DNA from 2 places in the Streptomyces sp. WMMB 714 genome. Region 2 is predicted to be linked to the other one. Evidence: riboswitches for the same ligand, from Rfam matches in the RefSeq annotation. Region 2 holds a riboswitch; the other holds the start of a gene.
The links. Region 2 has a riboswitch for glycine ahead of gcvP (aminomethyl-transferring glycine dehydrogenase). Riboswitches for the same ligand answer to the same signal wherever they lie in the genome.

Region 1 (3,401 bases), on a different contig from region 2:
GGATAGCCCTCGGCGTACTTGTTGGTGAGGACCGACCCCTGGGCCTCCAGGGCGGCGACCGGAGCGAAGTTCTCCGAGGCGATCATCTCGAGGGTGGACTGCTGGCGGTGGAGTTCGGCGTCGACCGCGGCGGCGACGTCCGGGTCCACCTCGTGGAGCGAGCTGTTCAGAAGCGACATGGAACCATCCCTAGTGGCGGGCCGGGCAGGCACTGTGGCGGGCAGTGGGCGGGGACTCGGGCGGATGGGGCGGGCGCGGCGCGCGGTCAGCTGCCGGAGGCGAAGGCGGTGTACTCCTCGGCGGAGAGCAGCCCTTCCGGCTCGTCCGAGAGCCGTACCTTGAACAGCCAGCCGCCCTCGAAGGGTGCGGAGTTGACGAGGGCCGGGTCGTCGACGACGTCCTGGTTGATCTCGGTGATCTCGCCGGAGACCGGTGCGTACAGATCGCTCACCGACTTCGTCGACTCCAGCTCACCGCAGGGTTCGCCCGCGGTGACGGACTCGCCCGCCTCCGGGAGCTGGACGAAGACGACGTCGCCGAGGGCGTCCGCGGCGTGCGCGGTGATGCCGACCGTCGAGACGCCGTCCTCGGCGGCCGACAGCCACTCGTGCTCCTTGCTGTAACGCAGCTGCTGGGGGTTGCTCATGGTGCGATTCTCCTGGATGTGAGGGGGACGAGGAAAACGGTCTTGGCCAGTGGGACGGGCGCCGCACGCCCGGACCTGCGGACCCGGGGCGGCCGGGCACGGAGGTGATCCTTCCCAGGCGGCGCCGCGGCCACGACACCCGGCACTGTGGGATCGGCGACCCCGGCCCGCCTGGGCTTCAGCGCTGCCGCTTGTAGAAGGGGAGCGCCACGACCTCGTACGGCTCGTGCTTGCCGCGGATGTCCACCGCGACGCCCTCCGTGCCGGGCTCGGCGTGTGCCGCGTCGACGTAGGCGATGGCGATCGGCTTGCCGAGAGTCGGCGAGGGAGCCCCGGAGGTCACCTCGCCGATGACCGAGCCGTCCGCGGCGGAGACCACGGTGTATCCGGCGCGCGGCACCCGGCGGCCTTCCGCGACGAGGCCGACAAGCTTCCGCGGGGGCGCCTGCTCGGCACGCGCGGCGGCGGCCTCCAGGGGCTCACGGCCCACGAAGGAGCCGTCGTTGGTGGTCTTCTCGAACTTCACGATGCGGCCGAGCCCCGCGTCGAACGGCGTTGTCGCCGTGGACAGTTCGTGCCCGTACAGCGGCATGCCGGCCTCCAGGCGGAGCGTGTCACGGCAGCTCAGCCCGCAGGGCACCAGCCCCACCGGGGCGCCCGCCTCGGTGAGCGCCTCCCAGACCGCGACGGCGTCGGCGGGCGATACGAACAGCTCGAAGCCGTCCTCACCGGTGTAGCCGGTACGGGCGATGAGCGCCTCGCGCCCGGCGACGGTGCCCGGCAGGCCCGCGTAGTACTTCAGGCCGTCCAGGTCGGCGTCGGTGAGCGCCTTGAGGATGCCGGCGGCCTCCGGGCCCTGCACGGCGATCAGCGCGTAGGCGTCCCGGTCGTCGCGGACCGTCGCGTCGAAGCCCGTGCTGCGCTCGTGCAACGCGTCCAGCACGACCTGGGAGTTGGCGGCGTTCGCCACGACCATGTACCGCTGCTCGCCCGTGCGGTAGACGATCAGGTCGTCGAGGATGCCGCCCTGACCGTCGCAGATCATCGTGTAGCGGGCGCGGCCCGCCTTCAGCGCCGAGAGGTTGCCCACCAGGGCGTAGTCCAGCAGCTCGCCCGCCTGCGCGCCCTCGACGGCGATCTCGCCCATGTGGGAGAGGTCGAACAGCCCCGCGCGGGTGCGCACGGCGACGTGCTCGTCGCGCTCGCTGCCGTACCGCAGCGGCATGTCCCAGCCCGCGAAGTCGGTCATCGTCGCGCCGAGCGCACGGTGAGTGGCGTCCAGGGCGGTGGTGCGGGGGCGGCCGCCCGCGGCGGTCTCGCTGGTGTCGCTCATGTCAGGCTCCCGTGACTCGGTGACGCGGATGTCCTCCCCATCTGTCATCGGAACCTGAGAGGTTCGCCACGAGCCCTGAGAAGGGGTGGCTTGCACCTTGGGTGGAGCCGCACGGCGGCGGCCCGCTTTTCAGATCTGCCTCGTCCTGCGCGGTATCGGTGCCTGAGAGATTCAAGGGAGGACTTGCTCCTTCGGCGCCCCGGCGGGCCCGCGCGCTGCGCGCGGCCGGGAACTCTCCCGCGTGGATTCAAACGGCCGGTATGCAGTTGGCCCGCACATCATGGCACGGCACGGAAGACGCGTCGACGGTGCGGACAGCGGGCAGAACAGCGGGGGAGCGGGCAGGGTCCGGCCGCGCACGGCCAACGGCCGCCCGCAGGGGGGTAATCGCCGCCTTGATGCGCATTACCGTTTCTTGACACTCTCGGAGCGAGCCGCTGTACGGCGGCGTTATTCGGGGAGGGCGATCAGGTGGGCAGCCTGCGCAGTACGTACGCGACGGTGACGGGCTGGGGATACTCCCAAGCCGGCTCCCGGCAGGGGCGGGCCGCCTCCGCCACGAAAGCGTCCACGCCGGTCGTCCGGCACGATCTGCGCGGCACTTCGTCGAGACGGACGCTGCGCTTCCCCACCGGCGACAGGGTGGTGGTCTCCGGACTCCCCGGGAGCGGGAAGTCGACGCTGATCCGCCGCGTCGTGGCCGTGGCGGACACGGTCCGCCGCATCGACTCCCAGGACGCACGGGAGCGCTGGTCGGCCCTGCTGCCCCGCTGGCTCCCCTACGCCGTCTACCGGCCGCTGGTCCGGCTCACGCACTACGCGGGGCTGCGCGCCGCGCTGGCCTCGGGCGCGAGCGTCATCGTGCACGACTGCGGAAGCCAGAGCTGGGTGCGCAACTGGCTGGGGAGGGACTCGCGCAGGCGCGGGCGGGCGATGCACCTCGTCCTTCTCGACGTACCGCCGTCGGCCGCCCTGGCCGGTCAGGAGCAGCGGGGGCGGCGCGTCTCCGACTACGCCTTCCTCCGGCACCGCAGGGCCGTGCGGCAACTCCTCGCCGACGCCGAGACCGGGCGCCTGCCGCGCGGATGCGCGTCCGTGGTGCTGCTGGACCGGGAAGCCGCCGCGGCGCTGCGCGGAGTGGCCTTCGACCAGCACGCCGAGCGGCAGGGGTGCGGCCCCGTCAAGCAATGAGCCGGGGCCGGGACTCGTGAACGATGCGCCCGGCCGCCCCGCCGTCCGCCGGGAACGACGGGGCGGCCGGGCGCATCCTCCTCAGCCCAGCAGCGAGGAGAGCAGCCTCCCCGTCCACTGCCGCACGCCGTCCCCGCCGTCCGGGCGGTCCCGCTCCGCGTCCTCGTACGCGCCGGCCCGTCCGCCGGGAGCCGTGGCGAGCAGCCGCACCGTCTCCCGTGCCAGGCGGCG
Region 2 (3,401 bases):
CACGCAGGCTGTGCCCCAACGCCGCGTACCTCACCCCGCGCTTCACGCTCTACCGGCAGGTCAGCGACATCGTGATGGAGATCCTCGGCCGCCACTCCCCGCTGGTGGAGCCCCTGAGTCTCGACGAGGCGTTCGTCGACCTCGAAGCCGGGGAGGTGCTGGAGGCGGCGGAGGCGCGGGCCGCACGCGAGGTGGGGGAGCGGCTGCGCGTCATGATCCGCGAGGCGACGGGCCTGAGCGGCTCGGTCGGCCTTGCGGGCTCGAAGATGCTGGCCAAGATCGCCTCGGAGGAGGCCAAGCCCGACGGCCTCTACCTCATAGAGCCGGGAGCGGAGCGCGAGCTGCTGGCCCCGATGCCGGTGCGCACGCTTCCGGGGGTCGGCCCGGCCACGGCCGAGGTGCTGCGCCGGGCGGGCCTCACCACGGTGGGGGACGTGGCCGAGGCGGGGGAGGCGGAGCTGCTGAGGCTGCTGGGGAAGGCGCACGGCGCGTCGCTGTACGCGATGGCGAACGGCTGGGACGACCGGCCCGTGGTCGCCGAGCGGGACGCCAAGTCCGTCTCCGTGGAGGACACCTTCGACGTCGACCTCACCGAGCGCACCCTGGTGCAGGCCCATGTGGCCCGGCTCGCGGGCCGGTGCGTCGAGCGCCTGCAGGCCGCGGGGAGGTCCGGGCGGACCGTCGTGATCAAAGTGCGCAGCTACGACTTCTCCACGCTCACCCGTTCGGAGACGCTGCGGGGCCCCACGGACGACCCGGCAGTCGTGCGTGAGGCCGCGGCCAGGCTGATCGACACCGTGGACACCACGGCCGGGGTCCGGCTGCTCGGTGTGGGCGTGACGGGTCTCGCGGACTTCACGCAGGAGGACCTCTTCGCCCAGGCCGCAGCCGCCGCGGAGGCCGCCGAACCACCGGAAGGGGAGCCGCATGCTGCCGGCGGCGCCCCTGTGCCGTCAGCGGAGGAGGACGCGGAACCGCTCGCGGACCGGCGGTGGCTTCCCGGGCGTGACGTGTGGCATGCGGAGCACGGCTTCGGCTGGGTCCAGGGAAGCGGCGTGGGGCGTGTGACTGTGCGGTTCGAGACCCCCGATTCGGCGCCGGGGAGGGTGCGCACCTACCCCGTGGACGACCCGGACCTGCAGCCGGCGGACCCCGTTCCGCTGGCTGCGATGGCCGGGCGTGAAGGGCGGGGGAGCGGTGGTGGGGCGGGGCCGGCGGAGTGAGGCCCTTCAGCTCTCCGACCCCGCTATGCGCCCGAAGTCGCGGTCAGGCGGCGGGGAGGCCGGGTACGGCGGGCCCTCCTCCGCCGGGGCGGGTACGTCGAGCCCGTAGTGGATGTAGAGCTGCAGCTCCTGCACGGGAGAGAGGTGCCGTCCTACGCCGAGGACGGGAGTACCCCTGACGAGCGAGCGTGCGAAGGGGACCAGGAGCACGCCGTCCACGAACTCGCTCGGCCCCAGCGGGACGAGAGCCTCGCGCCGGAGGAGACCGGCGCGGACGGCGGCCCACTCCGGCTCGCCGGTGGCGTCGTCGAGATAGACCTCGCCCACCGTTCCGATCTTGCATCCGCTCGAGTCGAGCGCTCTGCGCCCGATCAGCTTCCGGGGGTCGATGTCCCTCTGCACGGGTCCTCCATGTGCTCGCGAGTGGGCGCTGTGTGACCGCGTGTGCGGTGGCCCGGTACGGCTCCGGCTCTCCGGCGGGCAGGTCCAACGGGCCCCGGTACCCGCTCGGGTGCTTGTCACGCGCGGCAGAGTGCTGGGGCTCCAGCGGCGCCGGGAGCCGGTCGCGCAAGCCGTATTACCTACCCAAAGGCACATTGCGGGGTTTGGCCACTCGAGTGCACCTCCAGTTCCCGTCAGCGGAACCGCTGGTACGCTCGAAAGCGGCTGACGACCCCGAGCGGGAGAGTCCTCCGGCGCAGGTGCCGGGGGCGCCGAAGGAGCAACTCCTCCCCGGAATCTCTCAGGCTCACGTACCGCGCGGGTGAGGTCACTCTGGAAAGCAGGGCGAGCCATGCAGTGCCTGGGCTCCCCCTCACCGACGGTGAAAGCCGGACCGGCCGCGTGCTGGGCGGGCCGGTGAAACTCTCAGGTTGAGATGACAGAGGGGGAGGCCGTCCGGGCACCCGTGTCGTGGTGTCCCTCGCAGGTCGCAACGACCAGGAGGCCCCCGCAGATGACCGCCAACCGCATCCCCCTCACCGATCTCGAGCGCGGCACTCCTTTCGAACGGCGCCACATCGGTCCCGACTCCGGCGCGCGGGCGAAGATGCTCGCCCAGGTCGGCTACGGCTCCCTCGACGAGCTCACGTCCGCCGCCGTCCCCGAGGTGATCAAGAGCCACGGGGAACTGGACCTGCTGCCGGCGCAGAGCGAGGCCGAGGTGCTCGCGGAGCTGCGCAGCCTCGCAGGGCGCAACCGCGTCCTGCCGTCGATGATCGGCCTGGGCTACTACGGAACCTTCACGCCGCCGGTCGTCGTGCGGAACATCCTGGAGAATCCCGCGTGGTACACGGCGTACACGCCCTACCAGCCGGAGATCTCGCAGGGCCGACTCGAAGCCCTCCTCAACTTCCAGACGATGGTCGCCGACCTGACGGGGCTCCCCACCTCCGGAGCGTCGCTGCTGGACGAACCGACCGCGGCGGCGGAAGCCATGGCGCTCTCCCGCAGGGTCGGCAAGGTCAAGCAGGGCGTCTTCCTCGTCGATGCGGACTGCCTGCCGCAGACCATCGCCGTCGTGCGTACGCGGGCCGAACCCACGGGCGTCAAGGTGGTCGTCGCGGACCTCAGCGACGGGATCCCGGCCGACGTCGCCGAACAGGGCGTCTTCGGTGTGCTGTTGCAGTACCCCGGGGCGTCCGGCGCCGTACGCGACCACCGTGCCGTGATCGACCGGGCGCACGAACTGGGCGCGATCGTGACCGTCGCCGCCGACCTTCTCGCGCTCACGCTGCTGACCTCGCCGGGCGAGCTCGGCGCGGACATCGCCGTGGGCTCCAGCCAGCGTTTCGGCGTGCCCATGGGCTTCGGCGGACCGCACGCCGGCTACATGTCGGTGCGGGACAAGTTCGCGCGGAGCCTGCCCGGCCGTCTGGTGGGCGTGTCCAAGGACGCGGACGGCGACCAGGCCTACCGTCTCGCGCTGCAGACCCGTGAGCAGCACATCCGCCGCGAGAAGGCCACCAGCAACATCTGCACCGCGCAGGTGCTGCTCGCCGTGATGGCCGGCATGTACGCCGTCCACCACGGCCCGGAGGGGCTTGCCGGGATCGCCCGCCGCACGCACCGCTACGCGACGATCCTCGCGGACGGGCTCCGCGCGGGCGGCGTCGAGGTCGTCCACGGAAGCTACTTCGACACCGTCACCGCCCGGGTCCCCGGGCGGGCGGCGCAGAT

Region 1: linked by a shared signal. The riboswitch ahead of gcvT (glycine cleavage system aminomethyltransferase GcvT) and the one ahead of gcvP (aminomethyl-transferring glycine dehydrogenase) in region 2 are both predicted to bind glycine.

Annotation. Positions count from the first base shown of each region.
Region 1 is NZ_FMHJ01000007.1:83,356-86,756, forward strand. Features, by position in the region: gene glyA (serine hydroxymethyltransferase) at 1-179, opposite strand, end outside; gene gcvH (glycine cleavage system protein GcvH) at 266-646, opposite strand; gene gcvT (glycine cleavage system aminomethyltransferase GcvT) at 825-1,979, opposite strand; glycine riboswitch at 2,120-2,229, opposite strand; gene H181DRAFT_RS14580 (AAA family ATPase) at 2,451-3,170, shown strand; gene H181DRAFT_RS14585 (hypothetical protein) at 3,252-3,401, opposite strand, start outside.
Region 2 is NZ_FMHJ01000014.1:195,578-198,978, reverse strand. Features, by position in the region: gene H181DRAFT_RS23745 (DNA polymerase IV) at 1-1,223, shown strand, start outside; gene H181DRAFT_RS23740 (PRC-barrel domain-containing protein) at 1,230-1,625, opposite strand; glycine riboswitch at 1,894-1,991, shown strand; gene gcvP (aminomethyl-transferring glycine dehydrogenase) at 2,179-3,401, shown strand, end outside.